Regions from separate parts of the Streptomyces sp. BL1 genome, predicted to be linked through region 1. Evidence: riboswitches for the same ligand, from Rfam matches in the RefSeq annotation. Region 1 holds a riboswitch; each other region holds the start of a gene.

Region 1 (9,879 bases):
GGCTGCTGGTGCTCAGCGCCGGCGCCGGTACGCCCGCCGAGGTCGCGGAACTGCTGACGGAGCGCGGCTTCGGGCCGACCCGGATGCGGGTGCTGGAACAGCTCGGCGGGGACGCCGAACGGCAGGTGGCAGGCGTCGCCGAGGAGTGGCGGGAACAGCCGGGGGCCGCGCTGAACGTGCTCGCGCTGGAGTGCCGCCGCGCCCCGGACGCGCGGCGGCTGGCCGCCGTTCCGGGCCTCGCCGACGACGCGTACGAGCACGACGGGCAGCTCACCAAACGCCACGTACGGGCTGCCACCCTCGCCGCCCTGGCGCCGGCGCCCGGCGAACTGCTGTGGGACGTCGGCGGCGGCTCCGGCTCCATCGCCGTCGAGTGGATGCGCGCCCACCGCAGCTGCCGCGCCGTCACCGTCGAACGCGACCCGGAACGCGCGGCACGTATCGGGCGGAACGCGGACACGCTCGGCGTACCGGGCCTGCGCGTCGTCACCGGCGCGGCCCCCGAGGCGCTGGCCGGACTCCCGGCCCCCGACGCCGTGTTCGTCGGCGGCGGGCTCACCGCGCCCGGCGTGCTGGAGCACTGCTGGGAGGCGCTCCCCGCGGGCGGCCGGCTCGTGGCCAACACCGTGACGCTGGAATCCGAGGCGCTGCTGGCGCAGTGGTACGGCCGGCACGGCGGCGAACTCGTCCGCCTCGCCGTCGCGCACGCCGTCCCCGTGGGCGGCTTCACCGGCTGGCGCCAGGCCATGCCGGTCACCCAGTGGTCCGTCACGAAGGCCGCCGACTACTGACCCCGGCGCCGTCCCCCGGCACAGCGCGAAGCGACCCCACCCCTGGAGACAAACCATGACCGTGTATTTCATCGGCGCCGGCCCCGGCGCCGCCGACCTGATGACGGTGCGCGGCGTCCGTACGCTGGCCTCCTGCGGAGTCTGCCTGTACGCGGGCAGCCTCGTGCCCCGCGAACTCCTCGACGAATGCCCCGCGGACGCGCGGCTCATCGACACCGCGCAGCTCGATCTGGACCGGATCACCGCCGAGTTGGTGCGCGCCCACGAGGAGGGCCTCGACGTGGCCCGGCTGCACTCCGGCGACCCGTCGGTGTTCAGCGCCGTCGCCGAGCAGATGCGCCGGCTCGACGCGGCGGGCGTGCCGTACGAGATGGTGCCGGGCGTGCCCGCGTTCGCCGCCGCCGCTGCCGCGCTGAAGCGGGAGCTCACCGTGCCCACCGTCGGCCAGACCGTCGTGCTGACCCGCCTCGCGCAGCAGGCCACCGCCATGCCCGAGGGCGAGGACCTGGCGACGCTGGGCCGCAGCAAGGCGCTGCTCGTCCTGCACCTCGCGGCACGCTACGTGGACCGGCTGGTCGACGAACTGCTGCCGCACTACGGCCCGGAGTGCCCGGCCGCCGTCGTGGCGATGGCCAGCCGCCCCGACGAGGTCGTGCTGCGCGGCACCCTCGGCGACATCGCCGGGCAGGTGAAGGCCGAGGGCATCGTACGGACCGCGGTCATCCTGGTCGGACGGTCGCTGGGCGCCGAGCAGTTCGGCGACAGCCACCTCTACTCCGCGGACCGCGAACGCCCGCACGCCCCCTGCGACAGCGCATCCGGCGACGGCGCGGCAATCGGCGACAGCGCGGCAGCCGGCAACAGCACGAAAGCCGACGCTTCCTGACGTTCCGTCAGCCGCGGAGCCCGCGGACCGACTGTCAGCCGCGGACCCGCGGGCCGGCCGTTCAGTCGCGGGGCCCGCGGACCGCGGACCGGCCCACGACGGTGCCCGCCCGGTCGATGCAGACCACGTCGACCGCGACGGGCGCGCCCCGCAGCACCCCGAGGGCCTCGTCCCGCGCCGTCGCGGCGACCAGATCGCCGAGCGGTACGCCCTCCGCGGCGCACAACTGGAGTGCGGCGAGGCCCGTGTTGGCGTCCGCGACGGCCGCCGCGAGCTCCTCGTCGGCGCCGCCCTGCCGGGCGAGCGAGGCGAGGAAGCCCTTGTCGACCTGGGAGCGCGCGGAGTGCAGATCGAGGTGACCGGCGGCGAGCTTGGACAGCTTCGCGAACCCGCCGCAGACCGTGAGGCGTTCGACGGGATGACGGCGTACGTACTTCAGCACCGCGCCCGCGAAGTCGCCCATGTCCAGCAGCGCGTCCTCGGGCAGGGCGTACTCGGCCACCACCGTCTTCTCCGACGTCGAACCGGTGCAGCCGGCCACGTGGGTGCGGCCCGCCGCACGCGCCACGTCGACGCCGCGGCGGATCGAGTCGATCCACGCGGAGCAGGAGTACGGGACGACGACTCCCGTGGTGCCGAGGACGGACAGCCCGCCCAGGATGCCGAGCCGCGGGTTCCACGTGCTGCGGGCGATCTCCTCGCCGCCGTCCGCGGACACCGTCACCTCGACGTCGCCCGTACCGCCGTACCGCGCCGCGACCCGCGCCACATGGTCCCGGATCAGCGAACGCGGCACGGGGTTCACGGCCGGCTCGCCCACCTCCAGGGGCAGCCCGGGGCGGGTGACCGTGCCGACGCCGGGCCCGGCGCGGAAGACCACCCCGGAACCGGCCGGCAACTCCCGTACGGTCGCCCGCATCAGCACCCCGTGCGTCACGTCCGGATCGTCGCCGGCGTCCTTGACGATGCCCGCCGTCGCGGCGCCGTCCGCCGTCAGCTCCTCGGCCGCCAGCGCGAAGGACGGCGTGTGCCCCTTGGGCAGCACGATGTCCACGGGGTCGGGGAAGTCGCCGGTCAGCAGCGCGGTGTACGCGGCGGTCGCGGCGGCCGTCGCGCAGGCGCCGGTCGTCCAGCCGGGCCGCAGCCCCGTGTGCTTGAGTTGGGCGCTGCGCCCGCCCGCCCCGGCTGTACCGCTCCCGGACCCGGACTCGCCCGTACCGTTCTGCTCAGTCACGAAAGGACCCCATGAACAGCGCACGCCACGTGCTCATCCTCGGCGGCACCACGGAGGCCAGGGAGCTGGCCGCGCGGCTGGTGGAGTGGCCGGACGCGGACCGGCTGCGGGTCACGACCTCGCTCGCGGGCCGCGTCGCACGGCCGGGGCCGCTGCCGGGGGAGACCCGGACCGGCGGCTTCGGGGGTACGGAGGGCATGGCGCGCTGGCTGCGCGAGCAGCAGGTGGACGCGCTCATCGACGCCACACATCCTTTCGCCGGCACGATCAGTTTCCACGCGGCGCGTGCCGCGGCCGCCGCTCATGTTCCCCTGCTGGCTCTGCGCCGGCCCGGCTGGGTGCCGGGGGAGGGCGACGACTGGTATCCGGCGGCCTCGCTGGAGGAGGCCGCCGGAATGCTGCCGGCGCTGGGCCGGCGCGCGTTCCTCACCACGGGGCGGATGGGGCTCGCGGCCTTCGCCGGACTCGATCAACTCTGGTTCCTGCTGCGGTCGGTCGACGCTCCGGAACCCCCGCAGCCGCGGCACCTGGAGGTACTGCTGGACCGCGGCCCCTTCACCCTCGAAGGGGAGCGGCGGCTGCTGCGGGAGCACCGTGTCGACGTCGTCGTGACCAAGGACAGCGGCGGTTCCGCCACCGCGCCCAAGCTCGCCGCCGCCCGGGAGGCCGGCCTGCCCGTGGTGATCGTCCGCAGGCCGGAGGTTCCCGAGGGAGTGCCGGTGGTGCCCGGCGCCGGGCAGGCAGCCGAGTGGCTGCGCGCCCGGCTCGGCTGACGGACCGTCGGCCCGCCCGCCGGCATCCGGCCCGCCGGCTCGCCCGTCAGCTCTCCGGATAGCGACGGGGCGTCCACACGGTGTCGCCGTCGCCGCGTTCCACGTGCTGCGTCTGCGAGGAGCCGATCAGCAGGATGGTGCGCATGTCGACCTGATCGGGGTCGAGTTCGGCGAGCCGCACCGTCCGCACCGCCTCCTCGGGGCCGCCGACATCGCGCGCCAGCACCACGGGGGTGTCCGGGGCGCGGTGCTCCAGCAGCACCTCGCGGGCCTTCCCGACCTGCCAGGTACGGCTGCGCGAACCGGGGTTGTAGAGGGCCAGCGCCAGGTCGGCGGACGCGGCGGCCGACAGCCGTTCGGCCACCGTCTCCCACGGCTTGAGCCGGTCGGAGAGGGAGATCACGGCGTAGTCGTGGCCCAGCGGAGCACCGGCGCGGGACGCGGCCGCGTTGGCGGCCGTCACCCCAGGCAGCACCCGTACGGGCACGTCCGCGTACGTCTCCTGCGAGGCGACCTCCAGTACGGCCGTGGCCATCGCGAAGACCCCCGGATCACCGGAGGAGACCACGGCCACCCGGCGGCCGCGCCGGGCCAGGTCGAGGGCGAGTTCGGCGCGCTCCGACTCCACCTTGTTGTCGGAGGCGTGCCGCTGCTGGCCGGCCCGTACCGGCACCCGGTCCAGATACGTCGTGTAGCCCACCAGGTCCTGCGCCGCGGCCAGTTCACCGCGCGCCTCCGGCGTCAGCCACATGGGCCCGGCGGGCCCGGTGCCGACCACCACGACCTCGCCGCGCTCCCGCGGCTCCGGCTCGTGGTCCACCCGGCTGGGCAGCACGGCGACGGAGAAGTACGGCACCTTCTCGGCGTCCGCCTCGGCCAGCGCGCCGGTACGTTCGCCGCTCATCGTGGCGCGCTCCACGTAGTGCGTCTCGGCCAGCCGCCCGGAGCGCTCGGCCGCGCGCCGTACGGCGGGGAAGGTACGGCCCAGCTTCATCACCACCGCGGCGTCGGTGGAGGCGAGCCGGGACGCCAGCTCCTCCTCGGGCAGCGTGCCCGGCAGGATCGTCAGCACCTCCTCGCCCTCCGCGAGCGGCTTGCCCAGCCGGGCCGCCGCCGCGCTCACCGAGGTGACACCGGGGATGACCTCGGTCGGATAGCGGTCGGCGAGCCGCTTGTGCATGTGCATGTACGAGCCGTAGAAGAGCGGGTCGCCCTCGGCGATGACGGCGACCGTACGGCCGGCGTCGAGGTGCGCGGCGAGCCGCGCGGCGGACTCGGTGTAGAAGTCCTCCATCGCGCCCTTGTAGCCGCCGGGATGGTCGGTGGTCCCGGTGGTGACCGGGTAGACGAGGGCTTCCTCGATGTGGTCCTCGCGCAGGTGCTTCGCGGCGATGGAGCGGGCGATGGAACGGCCGTGCTGCGCACTGTGGTACGCGACGACATCGGCCTCCGAGATGACCTCGACGGCGCGTACGGTCATCAGCGACGGGTCGCCGGGGCCGAGCCCGACGCCGTAGAGCCGGCCTGTCGCGTGCTGGGGGTGCTGCTCGTTCACTCTTCCTCGCTCGCTATCGCGTTGATCGCGGCCGCGGCGAGGGCGCTGCCACCGCGCCGCCCGCGCACGACCAAGTGGTCGAGGCCGGAGGGATGTTCGGCCAGTGCGTCCTTGGACTCGGCAGCGCCGATGAAGCCGACGGGCACGCCGATGACCGCGGCCGGACGCGGCGCGCCCTCCTCGATCATCTCCAGCAGCCGGAACAGCGCGGTGGGCGCGTTGCCCACGGCCACCACGGCGCCGTCCAGATGGTCGCGCCACAGTTCCAGCGCGGCGGCGGTGCGGGTGTTGCCCAACTCCCGGGCGAGCCCCGGCACCGCGGGGTCGGACAGCGTGCACAGTACGGCGTTGTCCGCGGGCAGCCGCTTGCGGGTGACCCCGCTGGCGACCATCGCGGTGTCGCACAGGATCGGCGCCCCGGCCTGCAGCGCCTCGCGGGCACGGATGACGGCCTTCGGGCTGTACGCGAGATCACGGACGAGATCGACCATCCCGCAGGCGTGGATCATCCTGACCGCGACCTGGCTGACCTCGGCGGGCAGGCCCGCGAGATCCGACTCGGCCCGGATGGTGGCAAAGGACTGGCGGTAGATCTCCGCGCCGTCCTTCTCGTACTCGAACACTGTGCTCCCGCTCATCTCGTCACTGTTGTGTGCGCTGTTGTGGTGCCGGCTGTGGCTGTCAGCGCGGCGGCTGCCGTACGCGTCCCTCGCGCACGTGCCGACGCGACCGCGCCGGCGAGTCCGCGCCTGTCCACGGATTCCGGTCCGGTCCCGTGCGCGGATTCCGGCCCGACTGGGTCTTCTCCCCGAACGCGCACGGTGTAGCCCTCCTCGTCCGCGACGACATCCACCCAGTCGCCTCGCGGGTGTCCGCAACGCCGTTCACAGCCCGACCAGTAGACGGGCAGCGCGTGCTCCGGGACGGCGGCCTCTGTGACGATGCTCTCCGTGACGGCCGCGGCCGCGTCGGCCCGTACATCGCGGTGGGACTTCGCACAGCCGGGCCGCCCCGTGCACGCTCCCACGCCCAGCCAGGGGGAGGAGGGGCCGGTGATCAGGCCCGCCGCGTCGAGGGCGCGAAGCCGCTCACCGGCCGCGTCGGCGGACAGTCCGGCGGTGGCCTCTCCGGAGACGCCCTCGGACAGTCCGGCAGCGGACAGTCCGGGCAGGGGTAGGACGACGCCCCGCCAGGGTGTGACCCGCAGTTCGCCCGTCCCGTCCTGCGCTGCCACGCCCGCCAGTTGCCGCCACTGCGCGGCGGTCAGCCTGCCGAGCGGCGCGACGACGGACAGCGCGCGGGGAGCGTCCCCCGAACCGGCACCCGTCACGGCGCCGGGCGAGGGCGGGGCGCCCCGAGGGGCGGGCGCATCCGCGACGTATGTCGCCGATATCCCCTTCTCCTGAAGGGTGTCCGGGAGGCGGTGGGCGAACCCGGTCTGTCCCGCGGGCAGTTCACGTACCCGCCAGACATGTGCACCGGTGTCCCGTATGGCCGTGAGGAACATCTCCGCGGCCGCCAGCGCCGCGCCGGGCACTGCGTCACGGTGGTCTCCGCGCACCCGGACCGCCGCCGGTTCGTCGCCGACGCGCAGCAGCGCGTCGCCGCCGGGCAGCGCGAGCAAGGTCACATCCGCGTCGAGCGAAGCGACGTCCCCGCGCCCGTCGTCGAGGGCGAACAGGAAGCGCCCGGACAGCGCCGTGGCCTCCTCGTTCGCGCACAGCAGCGCGTCCAGGTGGCCGGCCCAGCCGCGCACATCGCCGTCGCCCGCACCGTCCAGCCCGCTCAGCGGCGAGGCGACGACGTTGCGCACCCGTTCGTGCCGGGGCGAGGGCAGCAGGCCGGACGTCTCCAGTACGGACGCCAGTTGGCCGGCGCAGCACTCGTCCAGGCCGCGCAGCTGGAGGTTTCCGCGCGAGGTGATGTCGATGCGGCCGTCGCCGAGCCGGTCCGCCGCGTCCGCCAGCGCCACCGCCTGCCGGGCGGTCAACAGGCCTGCGGGGATGCGGATCCGGGCCAGCGCACCGTCGTCCGCCGAGTGCAGGCGCAGCGCTCCGGGGCAGGCGTCACCGCGGTCCCGTACGGGCGGATTCGCCCATGTTCGTGGTGTCGAGGAGAGCTGCGGCATGGCGGCGAGCATACCGACGTTTCCGCAGGCCGTATCGTCCCCGCGGTTGGCCGGACCCTTACTATGTTGTGCGGCGGGCCACGCGGTCCGCCTCCGTCAGCGACGGCTCCAGGGGGAGGAAGACCGGTGCGAATCCGGTGCGGTCCCGCCACTGTGAGCCCATCGGCTGTGATTCCTGCAGCCGCCGGGTGAGCCAGGAACTCCCGCCGTCACTCTCACCGCCCGGGGCGCGGACCCCGAGGAAGGCCGACGCCGCATGATCCTGCTGCTGTCCACCTCCGACACCGATCTGCTCAGCGCCCGCGCGTCCGAGGGGCCCGTGCCGTACCGGTACGCGAACCCCGCGCGCCTCGACCTCGACGAGCTGCCCGGTCTGCTGGAGGGCACCGATCTCGTCGTCGTCCGCCTCCTCGGCGGACTCCGTGCCTGGCAGGAGGGCATCGACCAGCTGCTGGCGCAGGACCGCCCGGTGGTCGTCCTCACCGGTGAACAGGCCCCGGACGCACAGCTGATGGAGGCGTCCACCGTCCCCATCGGCGTCGCCGCCGAGGCGCACGCCTATCTGGCGCACGGCGGCCCCGGCAATCTCGACCAGCTCGGCCGCTTCCTCTCCGACACGGTCCTGCTCACCGGGCACGGCTTCGAGCCGCCCGCCGCAGCGCCCACCTGGGGCCCGCTGGAGCGCACCGCGAAGGACGGCGCCGCGGGCCCGGACATCGCGGTGCTCTACTACCGCGCCCACCACATGAGCGGCAACACCGCCTTCGTCGACACCCTGTGCGGCGCCGTCGAGGAGGCCGGCGGCCGGCCGATGCCGCTGTACGTGGCCTCGCTGCGCGCCCCCGAGCCCGAACTCCTCGACAAGCTGCGGGAAGCCGACGCCATCGTCACCACCGTGCTCGCCGCCGGCGGCAGCAAGCCGGCCGAGGCGTCCGCGGGCGGCGACGACGAGTCGTGGGACGCGGGCGCGCTCGCGGCGCTGGACGTGCCGATCCTGCAGGCGCTCTGCCTCACCAGCCCGCGCGCCGCGTGGGAGGAGAACGACGAGGGCGTCTCCCCGCTGGACGCCGCCAGCCAGGTCGCCGTGCCCGAGTTCGACGGCCGGCTCATCACCGTCCCGTTCTCCTTCAAGGAGATCGACGAGGACGGCCTGCCCGCGTACGTCGCCGACCCCGAGCGCGCGGCCCGCGTCGCCGGAACCGCTGTACGCCACGCCCGTCTTCGGCACACGCCGAACGCGGAGAAGCGCCTCGCGCTGGTGCTGTCCGCGTACCCGACGAAGCACTCCCGCATCGGCAACGCCGTCGGCCTCGACACCCCCGCCAGCGCCGTCGCCCTGCTGCGCCGGCTGCGCGAGGAGGGCTACGACTTCGGCGACGAGAGCGCCGAGCCGGTGCCCGGCCTGGAGTCCGGCGACGGCGACGAACTGATCTACGCCCTGATCGAGGCCGGCGGCCACGACCAGGACTGGCTCACCGAGGAGCAGCTGGCCCGCAACCCGGTCCGCATCCCCGCCGCCGACTACCGCCGCTGGTACGCCCGCCTCCCGCAGGAGCTGCGCGACTCCGTCGAGGAGCACTGGGGCCCGCCGCCCGGCCAGATGTTCGTCGACGACAGCAGCAACCCCGAGGGCGACATCGTGCTCGCGGCGCTGCGCCGCGGCAATCTGCTGATCCTCATCCAGCCGCCGCGCGGCTTCGGCGAGAACCCGATCGCGATCTACCACGACCCCGATCTTCCGCCCTCGCACCACTACTTGGCCGCCTACCGGTGGATGTCCGCCGACCGCGACGACGGCGGCTTCGGCGCCGACGCCATGATCCACCTGGGCAAGCACGGCAACCTGGAGTGGCTGCCCGGCAAGAACGCCGGACTGTCCGCCGCCTGCGCGCCGGACGCGGCCCTCGGCGACCTGCCGCTGATCTACCCGTTCCTGGTCAACGACCCGGGCGAGGGCACCCAGGCCAAGCGCCGGGTGCACGCCACGCTCGTCGACCACCTCGTGCCGCCGATGTCCCGCGCCGAGAGCTACGGCGACATCGCGCGCCTGGAACAGCTCCTCGACGAGCACGCGGCGGTCTCCGCCATGGACCCGGCGAAGCTGCCCGCGATCCGCGCACAGATCTGGACGCTGCTCCAGGCCGCGAAGCTCGACCACGACCTGGGCCTCGAAGAGCGCCCGGACGACGAGAAGTTCGACGACATCCTGATCCACGTCGACGGCTGGCTGTGCGAGATCAAGGACGCCCAGATCCGGGACGGCCTGCACGTCCTGGGCTCGGCCCCGGAAGGCGCGGCGCACGTCAACCTCGTCCTGTCCATCCTGCGCGCCCGCCAGATCTGGGGCGGCACCACCTCGCTGCCCGGCCTGCGCGAGGCCCTCGGCCTCGACGAGTCGGCGTCCGACCGTACGGGCTCCGACACGGCGGAGGACGCGGCCCGTGTGCTCATCGAGGGCATGGAGGAAGCCGGCTGGGACCCGGCCGCCGTGTCCCGCGTCACCGCGGACCTC
Region 2 (9,879 bases), 4.1 Mb from region 1:
ACGGGCTGCCGTCGACCGGGTCGCCGCCGCGTTCGGAGGCGAAGGCGAGACGGGTGCCGTCGGGCGACCAGGACGGGCCGCGGTCGTCCCACGGCCCGTCGGTGCGCTGCCGCAGACCGCTGCCGTCGGGACGCAGCGTCCACAGGTGGAACCCGCCGCCCTGGTAGGCGCAGACGGCGAGCAGGCGGCCGTCCGGGGAGAACTGCGGCCGGGTGGGCTCCAGTCCCGGCCGGGTCAGCGGGGTCGCGTCGCCGCCCTCGCGCGGGACGGACCACAGGATGTTCTGGATCTCCGCGACGAGGCGGTCGCCGGAAGGGGCCAGTGTCCCGGCGCCGTTGGTGGCGGCGGTGAAGGAGAGCACGGTGCGGCGGGCCTCGGCGGCCGCGGCGGGCTGCGGTCCGTTCCACCCGGTAACCGTGGCGGCGGTGGCTGCCGTGACGGCGGTGCCGGACTGCAGGAAGCGGCGCCGGGACAGGCCACTGTCCTGCCGGGAACCGGTGCCGTGCGGCGCGGCGTCCGGCGCGGGGCCGGACTGTGCGGTGTCGGACTGTGCGGTGTCGGACTGTGCGGGGCCGGCTTCGCCGGCGGGCCGTGCGGGGGCGGATCTGTCGTTGGGGTCCAACGTTCCTCCCGGGGCTCATGAGTTGCGCAGGTCAGAAGTGACGCGCGAGCCGCCCGATCGTCGCACGGCGCTCCTCTGACCGGTCAACACCTCGTACAGGAGGGCCCCTTGTGGCTCAGGACAACCAGCCGGCCCGACGGCAACTAGCCGGACGAGGGCACCGCCACGTCAAGATGGGCGCAGAGGGCGCGCGCCGCCGGTCCCGCGCCCCCGCCGGCGGGAACGGCCACGGAGACCTGCCACAGCGGCTCACCCTCCAGCGGCACGGTGCACAGGCCGGACGCCTGCGGCTTGCGCGCGAAATGGCGCGGGACCACCGCGCTGCCCATCCCCTCGTCGACCAGCTCGATGAGGGTGTGCACGTCGTTGACCTCCAGCGCGACCTGCCGTGCCGTCCCCGCCTCCGCGAACGCACGGTCCGTCAGCTGCCGTACGCCCCAGTCCGGCTGGAAGTCGATGCCCGCCTCGCCCTTCAGCTCGCTCCAGCCGACCTGCCGGTGCGCGGCCAGACGGTGATCCGGGTGACACAGCAGCACCATCGGCTCCGCCGCCAGCGGCAGCAGCTCCACGCCCTGCGGCGGCTCGCCGCACAGCGCGACGAAGGCCAGGTCGAGCCGCCCCGCGGCGACTTCGCCCGCCAGCTGTCCGGACCCGGCCTGCCGCAGCCGGATCTCCACCCCGGGGTGCCCGGTGCGGAACCGGGCCAGCAGCGACGGCACGTTGACCCCCGCGACGCACTGTTCGGTGCCCACCGACAGGGTGCCGCGCAGCAGCCCCTGCACGGCGGCGACCGCTTCCCGGCCGGCCCGTACGTTCGCCAGCGCGCGCGTCGCCTCCGCCAGCAGCGCCCGCCCCTCCCCCGTCAGCTCCACGCTGCGGGTGGTCCGGACGAACAGCCGCGCCGACAGCTCCCGTTCCAGCGCCCGCACGGACGCGGACAGTCCGGACTGGGAGACCATCAGCCGCTCGGCCGCGCGGGTGAAGTGCTGCTCCTCGGCGACCGCGACGAAGTGCTCCAGGTGCCTCAGTTCCATGACTCAGCAGGCTAGTCGCTGAATCCGTTCGCTTTCTTCTATTGGACGGGTCAGCGGTGGCGGGGAGAGGCTGAGGGCTGATCGTCCGCGGCCGTTCGAGGGCGCCGGCACGAGGACATCGTCACGGGAACGCTGTCACGAGGAGCAGAGCACATGAGGACCACGACTCTGGGGGCCACGGAACTGAAGGTCTCCCGCATCGCCTACGGGAGCTGGCAACTGGGCGGTGAATGGGGCTCGTTCGACGAGGACACCGCCGTCGACGCCATCCGGCACGCGCTCGGGCTGGGCGTCAACTTCTTCGACACGGCGCAGGCGTACGGCTTCGGCGCGTCCGAGGAGCTGCTGGGCAAGGCGCTGCGGCCGGAGATCGAGCGCGACCGGGACAGCGTGGTGATCGCCACCAAGGGCGGTATCCGTCCCGACGGCGGCGGCCGCGACGCCTCCCCCGCGTTCCTCCGCGACGGGGTGGAGAAGAGCCTGCGCCACCTCGGCGTCGACACGATCGACCTGTACCAGGTGCACTGGCCGGACCCGGACGTGCCGCAGGCCGAAACCGCGGGCGCGCTCCAGGAGTTGGTGGACGAGGGCAAGATCCGTTACGTGGGGGTGTCCAACTACGACGCCGCGGAGATGGCGGAGTTCGCCGCCGTACGGCCCGTGGACACGCTGCAGCCGCCGTACCACCTGTTCCGGCGCGGCATCGAGGACGGCATCCTGCCGTACACGCGGGAGCACGGGATCGGCGTGCTCGCCTACAGCCCGCTCGCCAGCGGTCTGCTGACCGGCCGCTTCGACGAGAACACGACGTTCGAGGACTCCGACTGGCGCAGCAAGTCCACGGCGTTCACGGGGGACGCGCTGCGGCGCAATCTGGCGGTCGTACGGAAGCTGGAGGACTTCGCGCGGGAGCGCGGTCACAGTGTCAGCCAGCTGGCGATCGCCTGGGTGCTGGCCCGGGTGGACGTGGCCATCGTGGGCGCGCGCAGCGCGAAGAACATCGAGGCCAGCGCGCGTGCCGCCGATATCGAACTGAGCGACGGCGAGCTCGCCGAGATCGACCGGATCGCGGCGGACGGTGTGCAGATCGAGGGTGCGAGCCCCGAGGGCGTCGCCTGACCCGCCGCCGCCATTCACCCGTTGTACGTCCCAGGAGAGGTCCCGCCCGTGTATGAAGCAGATCCCCGCCGCTATGACGCGATGCCCTACCGGCGTGCCGGGCTGAGCGGACTGCGGCTGCCCGTCGTGTCGCTCGGTCTGTGGCACAACTTCGGCACCGACCGGCCGCTGGACGGTCAACGGGCCATCCTGCGCCGGGCCTTCGATCTGGGCATCACCCATTTCGACCTCGCCAACAACTACGGCCCGCCGCCCGGCGCGGCGGAGACCGTGTTCGGGCAGATCTTCCGGGAGGACCTGCACCCCTACCGGGACGAGATCGTCGTCTCGACGAAGGCGGGCCACCGGATGTGGCCGGGACCGTACGGGGACCTGGGCTCCCGCAAGAGTCTGCTCGCCTCGCTGGACCAGTCGCTGGCCCGTACCGGCCTGGACTATGTCGACATCTTCTACTCGCACCGGCCCGACCCGGACACTCCGCTGGAGGAGACGATGGGCGCGCTGGACACGGCGGTGCGGCAGGGCAAGGCGCTGTACGCGGGGATATCCAACTACTCGCCGGAGCAGACCCGGGAGGCCGCGCTCATCCTGCGCGAGATGGGCACGCCGCTGCTGGTGCACCAGCCGCGCTACTCGATGCTGGTGCGGTCGCCCGAGGACGGGCTGTGGGACGCGCTGGAGGACGTGGGCGCCGGCTCCGTCGTCTTCTCACCGCTCGCCCAGGGACTGCTGACCGACCGCTATCTGAACGGGGTGCCGGCCGGTTCGCGTGCCGCCGGGGCCAGCCCGTTCCTGACGCAGGACGGGATCACCGAGGACCGGGTGACAGTGCTGCGGGCCCTGGACCGGCTCGCCGGGGAGCGCGGGCAGTCGCTGGCGCAGATGGCGCTGGCGTGGGTGCTGCGGACGGAGCAGGTCACTTCGGCGCTGGTGGGCGCGAGCAGCCCCGAGCAACTGGCGGACAGCGTCGCCGCGGCGGAGAACCTCGACTTCACGGACGAGGAGCTGGCCCGCATCGAGCAGCTGCTGGGGGATGAGAACGGGCGGGCGGCCCGGGGCTGACCCCGCACCGCCCGCCCGCTCGCTCCGTCCTCGCGGTCCGGCCCGTACGAGCAGTCCGTGCGGAACGGATCGCTGTACGGGCCGGACCGCAGTACAGGCCGGACCGCCGTACGGGACGGGTCAGTTGAGCGTGTCGGGGTCGGGCCCGACACGCTCGCCCGTCTCCAGCGCGGCGATGGCCGTCATGTCGTCGTCGTCCAGCTCGAAGCCGAACACGTCGAAGTTCTCGGCGATGCGCGAGGGCGTCGAGGACTTCGGGATCACGACGTTGCCGAGCTGGAGGTGCCAGCGCAGCACGACCTGGGCGGGGGTCTTGCCGTACTTCTCGGCCGTCTTGAGGACGGCCGGGTCGTCCAGGACGCCGTTGCCGCGGCCCAGCGGCGACCAGGCCTCGGTGGCGATGCGGTGCTCGGCGTCGAAGGAGCGCAGCTCCTCCTGCTGGAGCCGCGGGTGCAGCTCGATCTGGTTGACGGCGGGCACGATGCCGCTCTCGTCGAAGAGCCGCCGCAGGTGCGCCGGCTGGAAGTTGGAGACGCCGATGGCCTTGGCCCGGCCCTCCTCGTGGATCTTCTCGAAGGCGCGCCAGGTGTCGACGTACAGGTCGCGCGCGGGCAGCGGCCAGTGGATCAGGTACAGGTCGACGTAGTCCGTGCCCAGCTTGGCGAGGGACTCGTCGAAGGCGCGCAGGGTCGAGTCGTAGCCCTGCTCGGTGTTCCACAGCTTCGTGGTGAGGAAGATTTCCTCGCGCGGGATGCCGGAGCCGGCGATGGCCCGCCCGGTGCCCTCCTCGTTGTCGTAGAGGGCCGCGGTGTCGATGCTGCGGTAGCCGGTCTCCAGCGCTGTGCTGACGACGGAGGCGGCCTCGTCGTCGGGCACCTGGTAGACGCCGAAGCCGAGCTGGGGCATGGGGTTGCCGTTGTTCAGGGTGACGGCGGGGACAGTGGTCACGTGCGTTCCTCGTGCTCTCTGTCTGCGGGGGGGTCGTGCAATTCCTTGCCCCCTCAACCCTAGATCCATCCGATACGTTTCAGCCGCTCTTCCGTCCAGGGCGGCCGGGACGGGGTGTGGAAGAATGCGCCTGCTCATCAAGGCGGCGGATGTCAGGAAGCCGGTGTGAATCCGGCACGGTCCCGCCACTGTGACCGTACGGCCCGGCGGGTGGTCAACCCGCGGACGCCGTACGGGAGTCAGACACTGGTCTGCCGCCTCCGCACCGACCAGGGGACGCGGATCCCCCGGAGGAGGCACGACCATGTCACGGGCATCCAGAGCCCTGCGTACGCTCATATCCGCCGCGGTGCTCGCCCCGCTCGCCGCCTGCGGAGGCCCCGCGTCCGGCGGCCCGCAGGAGAACCGGGGGAAGGCGGCCGAGGGCTTCCCGTACACCGTCACCAACTGCGGTGTGAAGACGACCTATCAGCGGCCTCCCGAACGGGCCGTCACGCTCAACCAGCACACCACCGAGGTGATGCTCGCGCTGGGCCTGGAGAAGAAGCTCGCCGGCACCGCCTATCTGGACGACAAGGTGCTGCCGCGGTACGGGAAGGCGTACCGCGGGGTGAAGGTGCTCGCGAAGCGCTATCCGTCGCTGGAGACGCTGCTGGGTGCGAACCCGGACTTCGTGTACGGCGGTTACAGCAGCGCCTTCGACAAGACCGAGGGCCGCGACCGGGCGTCCCTGGAGAAGAGCGGCGTGCACACCCGGCTGAACGTCGAACAGTGCGCCAAGGGACGCGTGGGGTTCGCGCAGCTGCGGCAGGAGATACGGGAGACCGCCCGGACGTTCGGCGTACCGGAGCGCGGCGAGAAGCTCCTGGCGCGCTACGACCGGCAGTTGGCGTCCGTGCGCAAGCAGGTGGAGGGGAAGCACAAGCCGTCCGTCTTCGTCTATGACAGCGGTGACAGTTCGGCGTTCACCGCGGGCGGCGAGGGCATCGGCGACGACATCATCGAACGGGCCGGAGGGCGGAACCTCTTCTCGGACATCGGCAAGCCCTTCGCCGACGTGTCCTGGGAGAAGGTCGTCCAGCGCAAGCCCGAGGTCATCCTCCTCTACGACTACGGCGGCACCCCCGTCGAGCAGAAGAAGCGGAAGCTGCTGACCGATCCGGCGCTGCGCGACGTGCCGGCGGTCCGGCACAAGCGGTTCGCCGTTCTGCCGCTGTCCTCGGCCGTGCTGGGCGTACGGGCGCCGGGCGCGGTGGGCGATCTGGCGCACCAGCTGCATCCGGACGAGGGGTGAGCGGCGTGCTGCTGAAATCCCCGCCCCGGAATGCCGGTTCGCCTGCCGACGGGAGCGCCGCCGCACCGTCCGAACCACCAGGCGGGCGGTCCCGCCTGGTGGTCCCGCTGGCCGTCGGCCTGCTGACAGTCGTGCTGGCCGTCGCGATGCTCGGCGGGCTCGCCCTGGGCGCGGTACGCGTGCCGGCGGGCGACGTACTGCGCATCGTCACCGGGGACGCGCCGCCCGGCCCGTTCACGACGATCGTGCGGGACGTACGGCTGCCGCGCGTGCTGCTGGGCGCCGTCGTCGGTGCCGGACTGGCCGTCGTCGGCACAGTGCTGCAGGCCCTCGTACGGAACCCGCTCGCCGACCCGTTCCTGCTCGGCATCTCCTCGGGCGCCTCGACGGGGGCCGTCGCCGTGGCCGTCCTCGGAGTGGGCGCGGGCGCGTTGACCATGCCCGCCGGGGGCTTCGTCGGCTCCCTGGGTGCGCTGCTCGTCGTGTACGCGATGGCCCGCAGGGGCGGCACCATGACGACGGGCCGTCTGGTGCTCGCCGGGGTGGCCGTGCAGTACATCCTGTCGGCGCTGACCAGCCTCGTTCTGGTCACCTCCGCGCGGGCCGAGCAGATGAAGGAGATCCTCTTCTGGACACTGGGCGGCCTGGGCCGGGCCCGCTGGGACAGCCTGCCGCTGCCCGCCGCCGTCCTGCTGGCCGGGCTGGCGGTGCTGATGCTGTTGGCGCGCCCGCTCGATCTGCTGCTGGTCGGCGAGGAGGGCGCCACTGTGCTCGGCCTGCACACCGGGCGGTTCCGTGCGGCCGTGTTCGTTCTGGCGTCCCTGGTGACGGCTGTCCTGGTGACGGTCAGCGGGGCGATCGGTTTCGTCGGTCTGATGGTGCCGCACGCCGCACGGATGGCTGTCGGCGCCGGACACCGGGCGCTGCTGCCCGTGGCCGCGCTGGCCGGTGCGGCGTTCCTGGTGCTCGCCGACCTGGCGGCACGTACGGTCGCGGCGCCGCAGGAGATCCCGGTCGGCGTGCTGACCGCGCTGACCGGTGGACCGTTCTTTCTGTGGCTGCTGCGCCGCACCACCCGTACGGAGGGGATCGCATGACCGCCGGGACGGACAGGAGCGAAGTGGCGGACGCGGCGGAACTGCGCGTGGAGGACGTCACCTTCCGTACGGACAGCGGCCGTTCACTCGTCGACGAGGTCTCGCTCACCGCGCTGCCGGGCCGGACTGTGGGCGTGGTCGGGCCGAACGGCAGCGGAAAGACGACCCTGCTGCGCTGCGTGTACGGCACGCTGAAGCCGTCCGCGGGACGACTGCTGCTGGACGGGCGGGACATGGCGGAGCTCGGCCCGAAGAAGCGTGCGCAGCGGACCGCCACCGTGCCGCAGGACAGCAGTGACGGGTTCGGCCTGACGGTGCGCGAGATCGCGGCGATGGGCCGCTCACCGCACAAGCGCTTCTGGGAGACGGACAGCGCAGCCGACGCACAGCTCGTACGGGACGCCCTCGCGCGCGTGGGCGCCGACACGCTGGCCGGCCGGCCCTTCGGCGAGCTGTCCGGCGGTGAACGGCAACGCGTCCTGGTGGCCCGCGCGTTGGCGCAGCGGCCCGCGCTGCTCGTCCTCGACGAACCGACCAACCATCTGGACGTGCGCTACCAGTGGGAGGTCCTCTCCCTCGTACGGGATCTGGGCACCACCAACCTGATCGCCCTGCACGACCTCAATCTCGCCGCCTACTACTGCGACCTGCTGTACGTGCTGGACGGCGGCCGGGTCGTGGCCTCGGGGCCGCCCGGCGAGGTGCTCACGCAGGAGCTGCTGGCCGAGGTGTACGGCGTGCGGGCCGAGGTGACGGTGCATCCGGTCACGCAGGCGCCCACAGTGGTGTACCTCCCGCCCGGCATGGGTGCCGTGCCCGCCGCGGTGCGGCCGTGACGGCCGGCGCCCGGACCGACAGCCGTACGACCCGCGAACCCTCTGGACTGCCGTACAGCCGACCGGACTTGGCGGAACTGTGCGCCGTCCACGGTCCGCGCTACGAGCTGCTGTGCGGAGAACCGCCGGAGGGGGAACTCGACGACTGGCTGCCCGCCGACCGGCTCCTCTCCCCCGGCAGCCCCGGGCTGGAGCGTCTGCTGGAGAGCGAGCACCACGGAAGCGGCCACCGTACGGCGCACGCCGCGGCGCTGACACTGATCGCCGTGTACGCGGGCAGGGTCACGGCTGCCGCTGTGCTGCGCTGGGCGCTGGACGGCCAAGTGCTCGATGTGCGCCCGCGGAACGTGCTCGTGCGCCCCTCGGGACACGGCATCGGCGGCGTACGGGTGCGCCGTGCGCGGCTGCTGGAGCCGGGGCTGCCGTCGCTCCACCGGTCCGTACTGGACGGCCACTTGCTGCCGCTCGCGGACGCGCTGCACGAACGCACCCGTGCGGGACTGCGGCAGCTGCGCGGCGGCGTGGCCCACGGGTGCGCGACGGCGCTGTGCGCGTCGTCGGCGCCCGTGGGCGAAATGGCGGCCCGGTGGGCCGAGTTCGCGGGGCCGGTCCCGGGCGGACTGTCCCGGCTGGGCGACGTCGAGCAGGTCGTTCGTCCCGACGGCACCGTCCGGCTGGTCTATCTGCGGCGCACCTGCTGCCTGTTCCACACCAGTGCGGAGGCCGTCCGGTGCGCCAGCTGCTGCCTCACCCCGCGCGCCGAACGGCTGCGGGCGTACGCGCGGCGCCGCTGACCGGCGGCGCACCCACGTACGCCGCCGGGCCCGTCAGCCTGTCACCGGTACGCCCCCGCTGTCCGGTCAGTCGGGGGCCGCGCGGGTCCTGGGGACCTTCCCGTACTGGGCGGCCTGTGCCTCGTACATGGCGCGGTACAGGCCGTCCTCGCGGTCCAACAGGGCCTGGTGGTCGCCCTGTTCGACCAGCCGGCCCTCGTCCAGGACGTAGATGAGGTCGGCGGTGGCGGTGGCGGCGAGCCGGTGGGTGATCAGTACGACGGTCGTGCCGTCGTCGGTCATCCGCCGCAGCCCCTCGAAGGCGTCGATCTCGGCCTGCGGGTCGAGCGCCGACGTGGGCTCGTCGACGAGGACGAACGGTGCGTGCCGGTAGCGGATCCGGGCGTTGGCGATCTTCTGCCACTGCCCGCCGGAGATCTGCGTGCCCCGCTCGTACCCCTTCACCACGATCGAGTCCCACCCGTGCGGCAGCCCCTCGACGAGCGCACGCGCGCCGGCGTCCCCAGCGGCGCCCTCCAGCCGCCGCTGGTCCGGCGGGCCTTCGCACGGTCTGCCGATGGTGATGTTCGTCCGCGCCGTCATCGGCCAGCGGGGGAAGTCCTGTCCGAGCAGCGCCACATGGCCGAACACCTCGGAACGGTCGGCCTCCCGCAGCTCCACCGAGGCGCGCGCACCGGCCGTCTCGCCCTCCCACCACACCTGCCCGGAGCCGGGCAGCAGCAGCCCGGCGAGGACCTTCGCGAGGGTCGTCTTGCCGGAGCCGTTCACCCCGACCAGGGCGACGACGGCGCCGCGCGGCACCGTCAGACTCACCCCGTCCAGCGAGGGCGCCTCCGCGCCCGGATACGTGAACGTCACCTCCTCGAGGCGGATGCCCCGTACGACGCCGGGCAGCGGCAGTCCGGTGCCCGGGATGGCGTGCCGGCCGGCGACCTCGCAGGCCTCCTCGGTGTCGTTGAGATAGAGCGTCTCCTCGTACATCCGGTTCAACTGCATGACGAGGGACGTCAGTCGGGCCGTGGACGTACGGATGGCGATCACGGCGGTGCCGCCGACGGCGAGGGGCATGCCGC
Region 3 (9,879 bases), 5.0 Mb from region 1:
TCGACGAAGACCGCCTTGCCACCCGGGGCGAGTGCGGCGGCCACGGTGTTCCAGAAGCCGGGCAACCGCGTCGGCGGAACGTGGGAGAGCCAGAAGGCGAAGAACACCGTGTCGTACCGCCGTGGCGGCTGCCACGCGAACAGATCGGCCTCGAGAAACTGAACCGTGGGGGCCGCCGCACGCGCACGCGCCATGGCCAGCACTTCTGCCGACGCATCGACGGCAGTCACCGAACGTGCCCGCGCGGCAAGCCGCGTCGTCCACTGACCCGTTCCACACGCCAGCTCCAGCACATCACCGGCAACCGGCAGCGAGTCAACGACAGCCGGCAACGCCCGCAGACCCGCGCTCGTCGCATACGGCCGGTCGTACTCGGCCGCACCGGCCCGGTAATAGGCCAACTGCTGTGCGAGAAGCTCGTCGTCATCCATGCCCGCCCCCCCCGATCCGGCGAGCCGCACGGCCCGCCCGATCACCGTCGCCCTTCCCCTTGGGCCAAGGTCAACAGCCATGGAGGCCGGGCCCGTCAGGGCGGGGCGGGCCTGGGTGGCCCGCCCCGTCACGGGTCAGGTCAGGACGTGTGGCCGGGGAGTTCGTTGCGTACTGTGCGGGCTGCGGTGACCAGGTTTTCCAGGGAGGCGCGGGTTTCCGGCCAGCCGCGGGTCTTCAGGCCGCAGTCCGGGTTGACCCAGAGACGCTCGGGCGGGATGGCCTCAAGGCCCTTGCGCAGCAGGGCTGTTGCCTCCTCGGCGCTGGGGACGCGCGGCGAGTGGATGTCGTACACGCCGGGCCCGGCCTCGCGCGGGTAGCCGTGGTCGGCCAGTTCGTGCGCCACCTGCATGTGGGAGCGGGCGGCCTCCAGGCTGATGACGTCGGCGTCGATGTCGTCGATGGCCTGGATGATGTCGCCGAACTCGGCGTAGCACATGTGCGTGTGGATCTGTGTGGCCGGAGCGACGCTCGCGGTGCTGACCCGGAAGGACTCGGTGGCCCATTCCAGATAGGCGGGGCGGTCCGCCGCGCGCAGCGGCAGCGTCTCGCGCAGCGCCGGCTCGTCGACCTGGATCACCGAAGTGCCCGCCGCCTCCAGGTCGTCGACCTCGTCCCGCAGCGCGAGCGCCACCTGCCTGGCCGTCTCCCCCAGGGGCTGGTCGTCGCGTACGAAGGACCAGGCGAGCATCGTGACCGGCCCGGTGAGCATGCCCTTGACCGGGCGCGGGGTCAGCGACTGGGCGTACTTCGTCCACGCCACCGTCATCGGCTCCGGCCGCGAGATGTCGCCGGCCAGGATCGGCGGGCGCACGTAGCGGGTGCCGTACGACTGGACCCAGCCGTGCTCGGTGGCCAGATAGCCCGAGAGCTGTTCGGCGAAGTACTGGACCATGTCGTTGCGTTCGGGCTCGCCGTGCACCAGCACGTCGATGCCGGCCTTCTCCTGGAAGCCGATCACGTCCCGGATCTCGGTCTTGATGCGCTCCTCGTACCCGGCCGCGTCGATCTTCCCCTTGCGCAAGTCGGCGCGCGCGGTGCGCAGTTCGGCCGTCTGCGGGAAGGAGCCGATGGTCGTGGTCGGCAGCAGCGGCAGCCCCAGGTGCGCCCGCTGTGCTTCGGCACGCCGGTCGTACGGCTGGGAGCGGCGGGTGTCGGCCTCGGTCACCGCGGCCGCGCGGGTGCGCACCGCCGGGTCGTGGGTGATCGCGGAGGCCCGGCGGGACTCCAGGTCACGGCGGTTGGCGGACAGCGCGTCGGACGCCTTGTCGGTGCCCTCGGTCAACGCCCGCGCGAGCGTGACGATTTCGGTGGTCTTCTGGCGGGCGAAGGCCAGCCAGCGCAGCACCTCGGGGTCGATGTCGTTCTCGGCCTGGGCGTCCAGCGGTACGTGCAACAGCGAGCAGGAGGCGGCCACATCGACCCGCTCGGCGCGCCCGGCGAGCTTGCCGAGCGTGGCGAGCGACGCCTCCAGGTCGTTGATCCAGATGTTGCGGCCGTTGACCACGCCGGCCACCAGACGCTTGCCGGGCAGCCCGCCGGCGGCGGTGATGGCCTCCAGGTTGGCCGCGGCGGCGTCGGTGAAGTCGATCGCCAGGCCGTCGACGGGGCTGTTGGCCAGGACGGGCAGCGCGTCGCCCAGGCGGTCGAAGTAGGAGGCGACCAGCAGCTTCGGACGGTCGGCCAGGCCGCCCAGTTCGCGGTAGGCGCGCTCGGCCGCGGCCAGTTCCCCGGGCGTACGGTCCTGGACCAGGGCTGGCTCGTCGAGCTGCACCCAGTCGGCGCCCGCGGCGCGCAGCTCGGCCAGCAGCTGTGCGTAGACGGGCAGCAGCTTCTCCAGCAGGCTCAGCGGCTGGAAGTCGGGGGCGACACCGGGCGCCGGCTTGGCCAGCAGCAGGTATGTGACAGGGCCGACCAGGACCGGACGGGCCGTCAGACCCAGTGCGAGGGCTTCCTTGAGCTCGGCGACCTGCTTGGCCGGGTTCGCGGCGAAGGCGGTGTCGGGCCCCAACTCGGGCACCAGGTAGTGGTAGTTGGTGTCGAACCACTTGGTCATCTCCAGCGGCGCCACCTCCTGTGTGCCGCGGGCCATGGCGAAGAAGCCATCGAGCGCGTCGGCCTCGACGGCCGCGCGGTGGCGTTCGGGGATGGCGCCGACCATGACGCTGGTGTCGAGCATGTGGTCGTAGTACGAGAAGTCGCCGGTCGGCACTTCCTGGATGCCGGCCTCGGCGAGCTGGAGCCAGTTGGCCCGGCGCAGGTCGGCCGCGGTCTGCTTGAGGGCCTCGGCGGTGACGCGGCCCTTCCAGTAGCCCTCGATGGCCTTCTTCAGTTCCCGGTTCGGGCCCTGACGGGGGTAGCCGTACACGGTGGCCCGTGCTGCCGCGGCTGCGGACTTGGCTGTCACGGAACTCTCCTTCGCGAGATGTCTCGTCGGATCCCGGATCGAACGAGGAGACGAAGGGAGGCGAACAAACGGCGACGACAGTACGCGCGGCTTGCGTCTGCCTGCTCCATGTGTGTGCGCCGACCCGCCCTCGAGGTCACCGGAACTCCGCACGTGCATGCACACGTACGGGCAACGGGCAGGTCTTCGGACTTGCGGGCGTGCCGGCCGGTCTCCCGGCGGGCGCCTAGTGGCCATCGCTTCCCGGGCCGTGGCCCAGTGCTCATGACGGCGGTCGTTCCCGCTCACCGCTGCGGGGCAGTCCCGGAGTCACACCGGGTTCCCTCTTACGACGCCTCCCGCCTGGCAGACGGGGCGAACCAGCTGCACGGCCAGCGTAGACGCTCGACCCGCTTCCTGAACAGCGCGCCCGGCGGGAGGCGCCGGTCAACCTGGCCGCGCGGACGGCGTGGGTCACATGACGCGGCTCAGGTAGCAGCGGATCTCGTCGCGGTTCCGGGTGAGCCGGTCGATACGGGTGTCGAGGTTGTCGAGCTCCTGGCGCAGGAGTTCCGCCATGTCCGGGTCGGGACAGGCGGGCATGTCGCTGCGGGGGCCCTGGACACAGGGCAGCAGGAACCTGATGACCCGGGTGGACAGGCCGCAGTCCAGAAGCCCACGGATCTGGTGAACCTGCTCGATCGCTTCCTCGGCATAGTCGCGGTAGGTGTTCGACGAGCCCGCGGATGCAGCAGCCCCTGCTCTTCGTAGTAGCGCAGTTGACGGGTGCTCACCCCGGTGCAATGCGCAAGCTCGCCGATGCGCATGAAACCTCGAACGCCCTTCGTCCTTGACCTTCACGCCGGTGTCAAAGTTTAGCATCTGAGTGTTGACCCGGAATTCTCCCTCCCCAACTTCCGATTCAGAGAGGGGACGTCATGAATGCGGTCCGGACTTCGTACGAGGCGAAAGCGGGCAGTGTGCTCGATGTCGACAAGCCGTTCTACGACAGACTCGCCGAGGACACCGGCAGCAGGGAACTCGTCGACAGGTTCGTCCTTCCGCCCCGGTCGGGGCGTGCGTGGGAGGTGCCTGCCGGACACCTGTGCCGAGTGAGCACTCCTGACGGTGCCCAGTGCGGTGATTTCAACGTCTGGAACCGCCACAATCCGCGGGAGCGTCTGTGGGCGTCCCGTACCCGTCAGCTGCAGGGCGCGCATGTGACCCGCTACGACCGCCTGTGGTCGACCCTGCCGTACATGCGCCCCCTGCTGACGGTCACCAATGATTCGCTGGAGTGGTATGGAAAGGACGAGGACGGCGCCCGCGTGCATGATCTGCTCGGTTCGCGGTGCGACCCCTACATCAACCGCATTCTCACCGGCGAGGATTTCGATCTGCACTGTCACTCGAATCTGACCCGGGCGGTGTTGCCGTACGGATTGAGCGAGTCCGATGTGCACGACGTGCTGAACATCTTCACCGTCACCGGACTCGACGACGAGGACCGGTACTACATGAAGCCCTCGCCCGCGAAAGCCGGAGACTTCTTCGAATTCTTCGCCGAGCAGGATCTGCTGTGCGCACTGTCGAACTGCCCGGCAGGGGACCTCTCGGTGCCGTTCTGGGGCCCCGAGGCCGGCGAGCCCGTCTGCCGGCCGCTCGCCGTCGAGGTCCACCGCCCGCCGCGCCGGCTGACGGACGGCTGGAGCACGCCGCCCCGCTCCCCGTACGCAGGAATGCACGGGCTCCGACTGCGCGAGTGAGCACGGCACTCCGTGCTCACAGGCTCAGCTACGAAGCCCTACGGGGCGGGCTCCGGGCCTGTCAACTCCTCGGGAGAGAGCGGCTGTTCGGTCCAGATGATTTTGCCGTCGGGGGTGTCGCGGGTGCCCCAGCGCTGGGTGACCTGGGAGATGAGGTAGAGCCCGCGGCCGCCCTCGTCCGTCGCGCGCGGGTGGCGCAGGTACGGGGAGGTGTTGCTGCTGTCGGAGACCTCGCAGGTGAGGGTGTGTTCGAGGATGAGGCGCAGCCGGATGGGCGCGGCCCCGTAGCGGATGGCGTTGGTGACCAGTTCGCTGACGACCAGTTCCGTGGTGAACGCCAGCTCTTCCAGGCCCCAATTGGTCAGCTGTTCCATGGTCTGTTCGCGGGCACGCGAGACCACGGCCGGGTCGGCGGGCAGGTCCCAGGTGGCGTACCGGTCCGCGCCGAGGCTGCGGGTCGCGGCCAGCAGCAGCGTCACGTCGTCGTACGGGCGGGCGGGCACCAGGGTGTCGATGACCCTCGCGCACAGGGCGTCGAGCGTCGGGCCCGGGGTCTCCAGGGCCCGGCGCAGCTCTTCCTGGCGCCCGTCGTGGCCCGGCCCGGTGTGGTGGGAGGCGAGCAGTCCGTCGGTGTAGAAGGCGAGCACGCTGCCTTCCTCCACCGTGAGTTGGACGGATTCGAAGGGCGGCCCGCCCACTCCCAGCCGCGGGCCGGGCGGCAGGGCGATGAACTCGGCCGTTCCGCCGGGGGTGAGGACGGCGGGGGAGAGGTGTCCCGCGCCGGCCATGGTGCAGCTGCGGCTGATCGGGTCGTAGACGGCGTAGAGGCAGCTCGCGCCCCAGGGGCCCGAGTCCGCACCGGGCGGGCGTTCGGAGGAATCGACGGTCTCCGCGGTGACCCGGCCGACCAAGTCGTCCAGATGCGCGAGGAGTTCCTCGGGGCGCAGCTCCAGCGCGGCGAGGGTCTGTACGGCGGTACGGAGCCGGCCCATGGTCGCCACGGCTTCGATGCCGTGTCCCGTCACGTCGCCCACCACCAGCGCGACCCGGGCGCCGGACAGCGGGATGACGTCGAACCAGTCGCCGCCCACATCGGCCAGTTCGTCGGCCGGCCGGTAGGAGGAGGCGACGTGGACGGCGTTCTGCTCGGGCACGGCCTGCGGCAGAAGACTGCGCTGGAGGACGAGGGCGGCTTCGCGCTCGCGGGTGTAGCGGCGGGCGTTGTCCATGCACACTGCCGCACGCGCGACGAAGTCCTCCGCCAGGCGCAGATCGTCCTCGCTGAAGGGCTCTTCGCGCGGCCCGCGGAAGAAGGTGGTGACCCCCAAGGTGGTGCCGCGGGCGCGGATGGGCACCACCATCGCGGTGTGCAGGCCGAGTTGGCGGTAGCGCGCCAGCCGGGCCCCGTCGCCGTCGTCGGCCCACAGCCGGCTGCCGGGTGTGAGCTGTTCCGCGCGCCAGGAGGCGCCGTCGGACAGGCAGCGGCTGGGCGGTGACCACGCGTGATACCGCGTCAGGTCCCCGATCGCGATGACCGCTTCCGGGTCGTTGCCCTGCCAGGACTGCTGGCCGCTGCGGCGCAGCGTCACCTCCGCGTTCCCCAGCGGCCCGGTCAGCGGGTCCCCGCCGCTGAGCACCGAGTCGAGCAGGTCGACGGCGACCAGGTCGGCGAGGTCGGGCACGGCCACATCCGCCAGGTCCTGCGCGGTCTGCCGGACGTCCAGCGTACGGCCGATGTACTGGCTGGCCCGGTCCAGCAGCGCCAGCCGCTGCCGGGAGCGATAGCGCTCGGTGATGTCGATGACCGTGTAACACACGCCCACGGGCTGCCCGTTGGCCGCGTCGAGCCGTACGAACGACATCGAGTGGGCCTGTTCGTGCGCGGGGTCGGGCTGGAACCGGCCCACGTGCTCGTACCCGAGCACCGGCTCACCGGTCTCCAGTACGTGCCGCATCTGCGCCTCGGCGGCCTCGGCGTCCAGCCCCGGCTGCAGTTCGGCCACCCGGCGCCCGACGCGCTGGTGCGCGGGGCCGCCGCCGAAGTGCTCCAGCGCGGTGTTCGACCACACGAACTGCAGGTCGGTGTCGACGATGGCCATGCCGACGGGAACCTGGGCCACCAGCCGTTCGAGCAGGGTGCGGCTCATCTCCCAGCCGCGCACCGCGGGCGCGGAGACGGTCAGGACGACCCAGTGCGTCTGCCGGTCGGCGTCCTGTACGGGGACCACCTGCACGGCGAGGCCGGCGAGGCTGCCGCTCTCGCGCCGCGCGGTGACCAGCCCGGACCAGCAGCCGTGTTCCCGGCAGTGGGCGGCCAGCTCGGGCACGCCCGCCGCGTCCTCGGGCGCCAGCAGGGAGGAGACGGGCTGTCCCAGTACGTCATCGGCGGTGTGTCCCAGCAGCTGCTCGGCCCCGGGAGGCCAGTTCTCGATGCGTCCGTGGGCGTCGAGCATGACGAGGGCGGCGTCGGCTACGTCGAACGAGGCCTGCTCTGCGGTGGGGCCGTTCCTGTGGAGCTTTGCCATGCCAGCCGTTCCGTCTCCCTCGGCATGCTGTCGATTGCGACTAGTTTGCTCCATTTTGTACGACTGTGGTGGCTCCTCGCCGCCGGGGCGTGGCCGAGGGGTGGAGGGCGTACTCCCGACGTGTCCGGCCCGCACTTCTGACTGCCCGACAACTGTGGCCTCCGGCTGCGGATCTGCCGAGGACTCAGACGGGGGCGGGGTGGGGCGTGGCGGACTGCTTCTCCTTACTGCGACCGGGGGTGACGGGGCATCGGGACGGGGGCTCGGACGGGCTGTGGCGTGCTTCGCGGCCTTACCCCGCCGTCGGGCTGCGGCTAGCGTGTGGCCTTCGGCGGACCCGCTACGCGACCGGGAGGTCCTGACATGGGCAGCAAGTTCACCGAGCTTGCGATCGACTGTGCCGACCCCGGCGGTCTCGCCCGGTTCTGGTGCGCGGTCCTCGACTACGAGGTGCAGGACGAGGACGACGGCATCGTCACCATCGGCTCGCCCCTGGTCCCCGAGGGCAGGAACCGCCTCGGCCCGGTGCCACCGACGATGACGTTCGCGCACGTACCCGAGGGCAAGACCGTCAAGAACCGGCTCCACCTCGACGTCAACCCGACCGACAGGGCACAGGACGACGAGGTCCGCCGCCTGCTGGAGCTCGGCGCCCGGCACGCCGACGTCGGCCAGACAGGCGACGAAAGCTGGGTCACGCTCGCCGACCCGGAGGGCAACGAGTTCTGCGTCCTCGGAACCCGCCACCCCTGACCGGAGGCCGCGCCTCCTGCGCTGGGCCGGGGTGGGCTCGCGTAACGCGTGGGGCGCCTTCGCCGTGCCGGTCCTGCGCCGCGCGGCGCGTGTGCTGCCGGCCGTCATGCTGGTCTATCTGATCCTCGCCTACGACCGCCCCGAACTGCCGAGTTTTTTCCGCGAGTCGGGGCTCGATCATCGCTCAAATTTGTCGCTGTTTTCTCACGGCTTTCTCTGGGCCACGAATGCCTCTATACATGACTGTGGTGAGTCTTTGCCGCCGTCCGCATGTGGCCATCCTGAAAAGGATTCCCGGGGGAGGCTTACTGGATTTCTGGTACGCCACTCCGGGAGCGCCGGGAACGGGTTTCGTAGCCCTTGTACGTCCGATGGGGTCGGGCGGGCGGCCGGGGGCCGGGGCGGACCGGAATCGTGGAGTAGACGCGATGTCCGTGAAGTGGGGCGGTGTCAGTCGGCTGTGTTGACCGGTGCGTTCGAGCCGGAGATTTGTCCCCGCCGTACGCGTATCAACGTAAGAGGGGCCCAGGGCGGTGGCTCGGCGGGGCGTGGTCGTGCCGCTGACACAGGGCCGGCGGTGCCCCGGTCCGTCCGGTGTGCGGGTGGGGGAGAGGGTGCCCCGGTGCAGGTCAGCGGAGTGACAGCGGCGGGGGCGGGGAGCGGTGGCTTCGCGGGAAGGCTCCTCGGATGCATGCGCGGGGTGCGTCGACGGACGGCGGAGCCGAAAGAGCTGTACATATGCGAAACATCTGATTGACCTCCGCGCCCCGGCAGAATGCATGAGCCATGCACTGATGAGGGTTTCCCTTCGGGTGGGGCGCGTGGATCCCGCGCCGATTTGAACGCGGCCGGTGCCGCACCCCGTATGGAGGGTCGTGCCAGCTAACGTTTGACGACTGCTTGAAGATTTGTGTATCGAGCTCTTGATCGTGCTTGGCGGTCTGTTGCAGTGGCCATTGCAACAGTCTGTGCAACGGGGAAGTGCACGGGGAGTTCCGCAGTCTCGGCAGATGCCGGGCCCCGGGACGGGTCCGGCAGGTGTCCTCTCACAGGGGGAAGCGAGGAGCCTCATGATTCACACGACCGAAGTTCTGGCGACTGCCGGGACAGAGCCGCAGTGCAACGGCGAACGGCCGGCCGACGAGCTGTCGGAGGACGGTGAGCCTGCGGGAGCCGGGCCGGCGGGCCCGAGAATGCCCGCCGGGGGGCCGCTGGCACACGTGCCACTGCGAGGGGCCGCCCACGGGGGAGCACGGCGTACGGGGGCCGGCGGCATGGATGCCGCCAGATCACCCGGGCCGTCGCGTACGCCGTGAGGTGTACCAGTAGGCAGGAGCCGCGCAGCAGTTGACGCACGGGGCATCCGCACCGCCCCGAGGTCTCCTGCCACGACACCCGGCCCTTGCCACGGCACCCGGCGCTCGCCCGGTGGCATTCCGTAGACCCGTACCGCGAGTTGCCGCGCGCTCAGCCGCGCGTGCCCACCCGCATCGACGGCTTCAACGCACAGGCGAACGGCAGTACGTGGGCCGCCCTGTGCCGCGGGCCGGGACATGGGCCACGGGAGTCGCCGCTGACTGCCACAGGTTCGCCCAATGGCACATCACCGCGCACCAGTTCGCCCCGGCCGCCGGAACCGGCTCGCCCGCGCCACGGGTGGGCGGCACCCATCCGCCCGGCAGGCCCAGGCGCATACCTCAAGACGTTCACGACATTCCGCACCATGCCCGAGGAGCTCATCTCATGGGAAAGCCGCTCGAAGTCCCCACCGCTGATCCACCGCCCTCCCCAGCCGCGCCCGTCGCGCCTGTAGTGCCCAACGTGTCCGCCAAGCCCGTAGTGCCCAACGCGTCCGTCGCCCCCGTCGTGCCCGACGGCGCGACGGCCCGCGCCGAGCAGCTGCTCGCCGAGGTGCTGGCCGGAGTCGTCGGCGTCGAACAGGTGCCGGCCGACAGCCACT

Evidence for each region. Region 1 has a riboswitch for cobalamin ahead of cobN (cobaltochelatase subunit CobN). Riboswitches for the same ligand answer to the same signal wherever they lie in the genome.
Region 2: another riboswitch for cobalamin. It lies ahead of AC3AGO_RS06700 (ABC transporter substrate-binding protein); the one in region 1 lies ahead of cobN (cobaltochelatase subunit CobN).
Region 3: another riboswitch for cobalamin. It lies ahead of metE (5-methyltetrahydropteroyltriglutamate--homocysteine S-methyltransferase); the one in region 1 lies ahead of cobN (cobaltochelatase subunit CobN).

What each region holds. Positions count from the first base shown of each region.
Region 1 covers NZ_JBXYWZ010000002.1:5,616,270-5,626,148, forward strand. Annotated here, with positions in the region: gene cbiE (precorrin-6y C5,15-methyltransferase (decarboxylating) subunit CbiE) at 1-791, shown strand, start outside; gene cobM (precorrin-4 C(11)-methyltransferase) at 847-1,677, shown strand; gene AC3AGO_RS24655 (cobalt-precorrin-5B (C(1))-methyltransferase) at 1,739-2,911, opposite strand; gene AC3AGO_RS24660 (cobalt-precorrin-6A reductase) at 2,923-3,684, shown strand; gene AC3AGO_RS24665 (precorrin-2 C(20)-methyltransferase) at 3,731-5,239, opposite strand; gene AC3AGO_RS24670 (precorrin-8X methylmutase) at 5,236-5,862, opposite strand; gene cobG (precorrin-3B synthase) at 5,874-7,367, opposite strand; cobalamin riboswitch at 7,425-7,589, shown strand; gene cobN (cobaltochelatase subunit CobN) at 7,624-9,879, shown strand, end outside.
Region 2 covers NZ_JBXYWZ010000002.1:1,470,323-1,480,201, forward strand. Annotated here, with positions in the region: gene AC3AGO_RS06675 (amidohydrolase family protein) at 1-475, opposite strand, end outside; gene AC3AGO_RS06680 (LysR family transcriptional regulator) at 766-1,656, opposite strand; gene AC3AGO_RS06685 (aldo/keto reductase) at 1,810-2,775, shown strand; gene AC3AGO_RS06690 (aldo/keto reductase) at 2,824-3,837, shown strand; gene AC3AGO_RS06695 (aldo/keto reductase) at 3,958-4,785, opposite strand; cobalamin riboswitch at 4,916-5,054, shown strand; gene AC3AGO_RS06700 (ABC transporter substrate-binding protein) at 5,090-6,079, shown strand; gene AC3AGO_RS06705 (FecCD family ABC transporter permease) at 6,226-7,176, shown strand; gene AC3AGO_RS06710 (ABC transporter ATP-binding protein) at 7,173-8,012, shown strand; gene AC3AGO_RS06715 ((2Fe-2S)-binding protein) at 8,009-8,806, shown strand; gene AC3AGO_RS06720 (ATP-binding cassette domain-containing protein) at 8,873-9,879, opposite strand, start outside.
Region 3 covers NZ_JBXYWZ010000002.1:653,856-663,734, reverse strand. Annotated here, with positions in the region: gene AC3AGO_RS03125 (class I SAM-dependent methyltransferase) at 1-431, opposite strand, end outside; gene metE (5-methyltetrahydropteroyltriglutamate--homocysteine S-methyltransferase) at 572-2,896, opposite strand; cobalamin riboswitch at 3,057-3,275, opposite strand; gene AC3AGO_RS03115 (MerR family transcriptional regulator) at 3,350-3,520, opposite strand; partial or broken gene AC3AGO_RS03110 (hypothetical protein) at 3,649-3,702, opposite strand; gene AC3AGO_RS03105 (urea carboxylase-associated family protein) at 3,814-4,641, shown strand; gene AC3AGO_RS03100 (SpoIIE family protein phosphatase) at 4,680-7,166, opposite strand; gene AC3AGO_RS03095 (VOC family protein) at 7,530-7,919, shown strand; gene AC3AGO_RS03090 (Pls/PosA family non-ribosomal peptide synthetase) at 9,663-9,879, shown strand, end outside.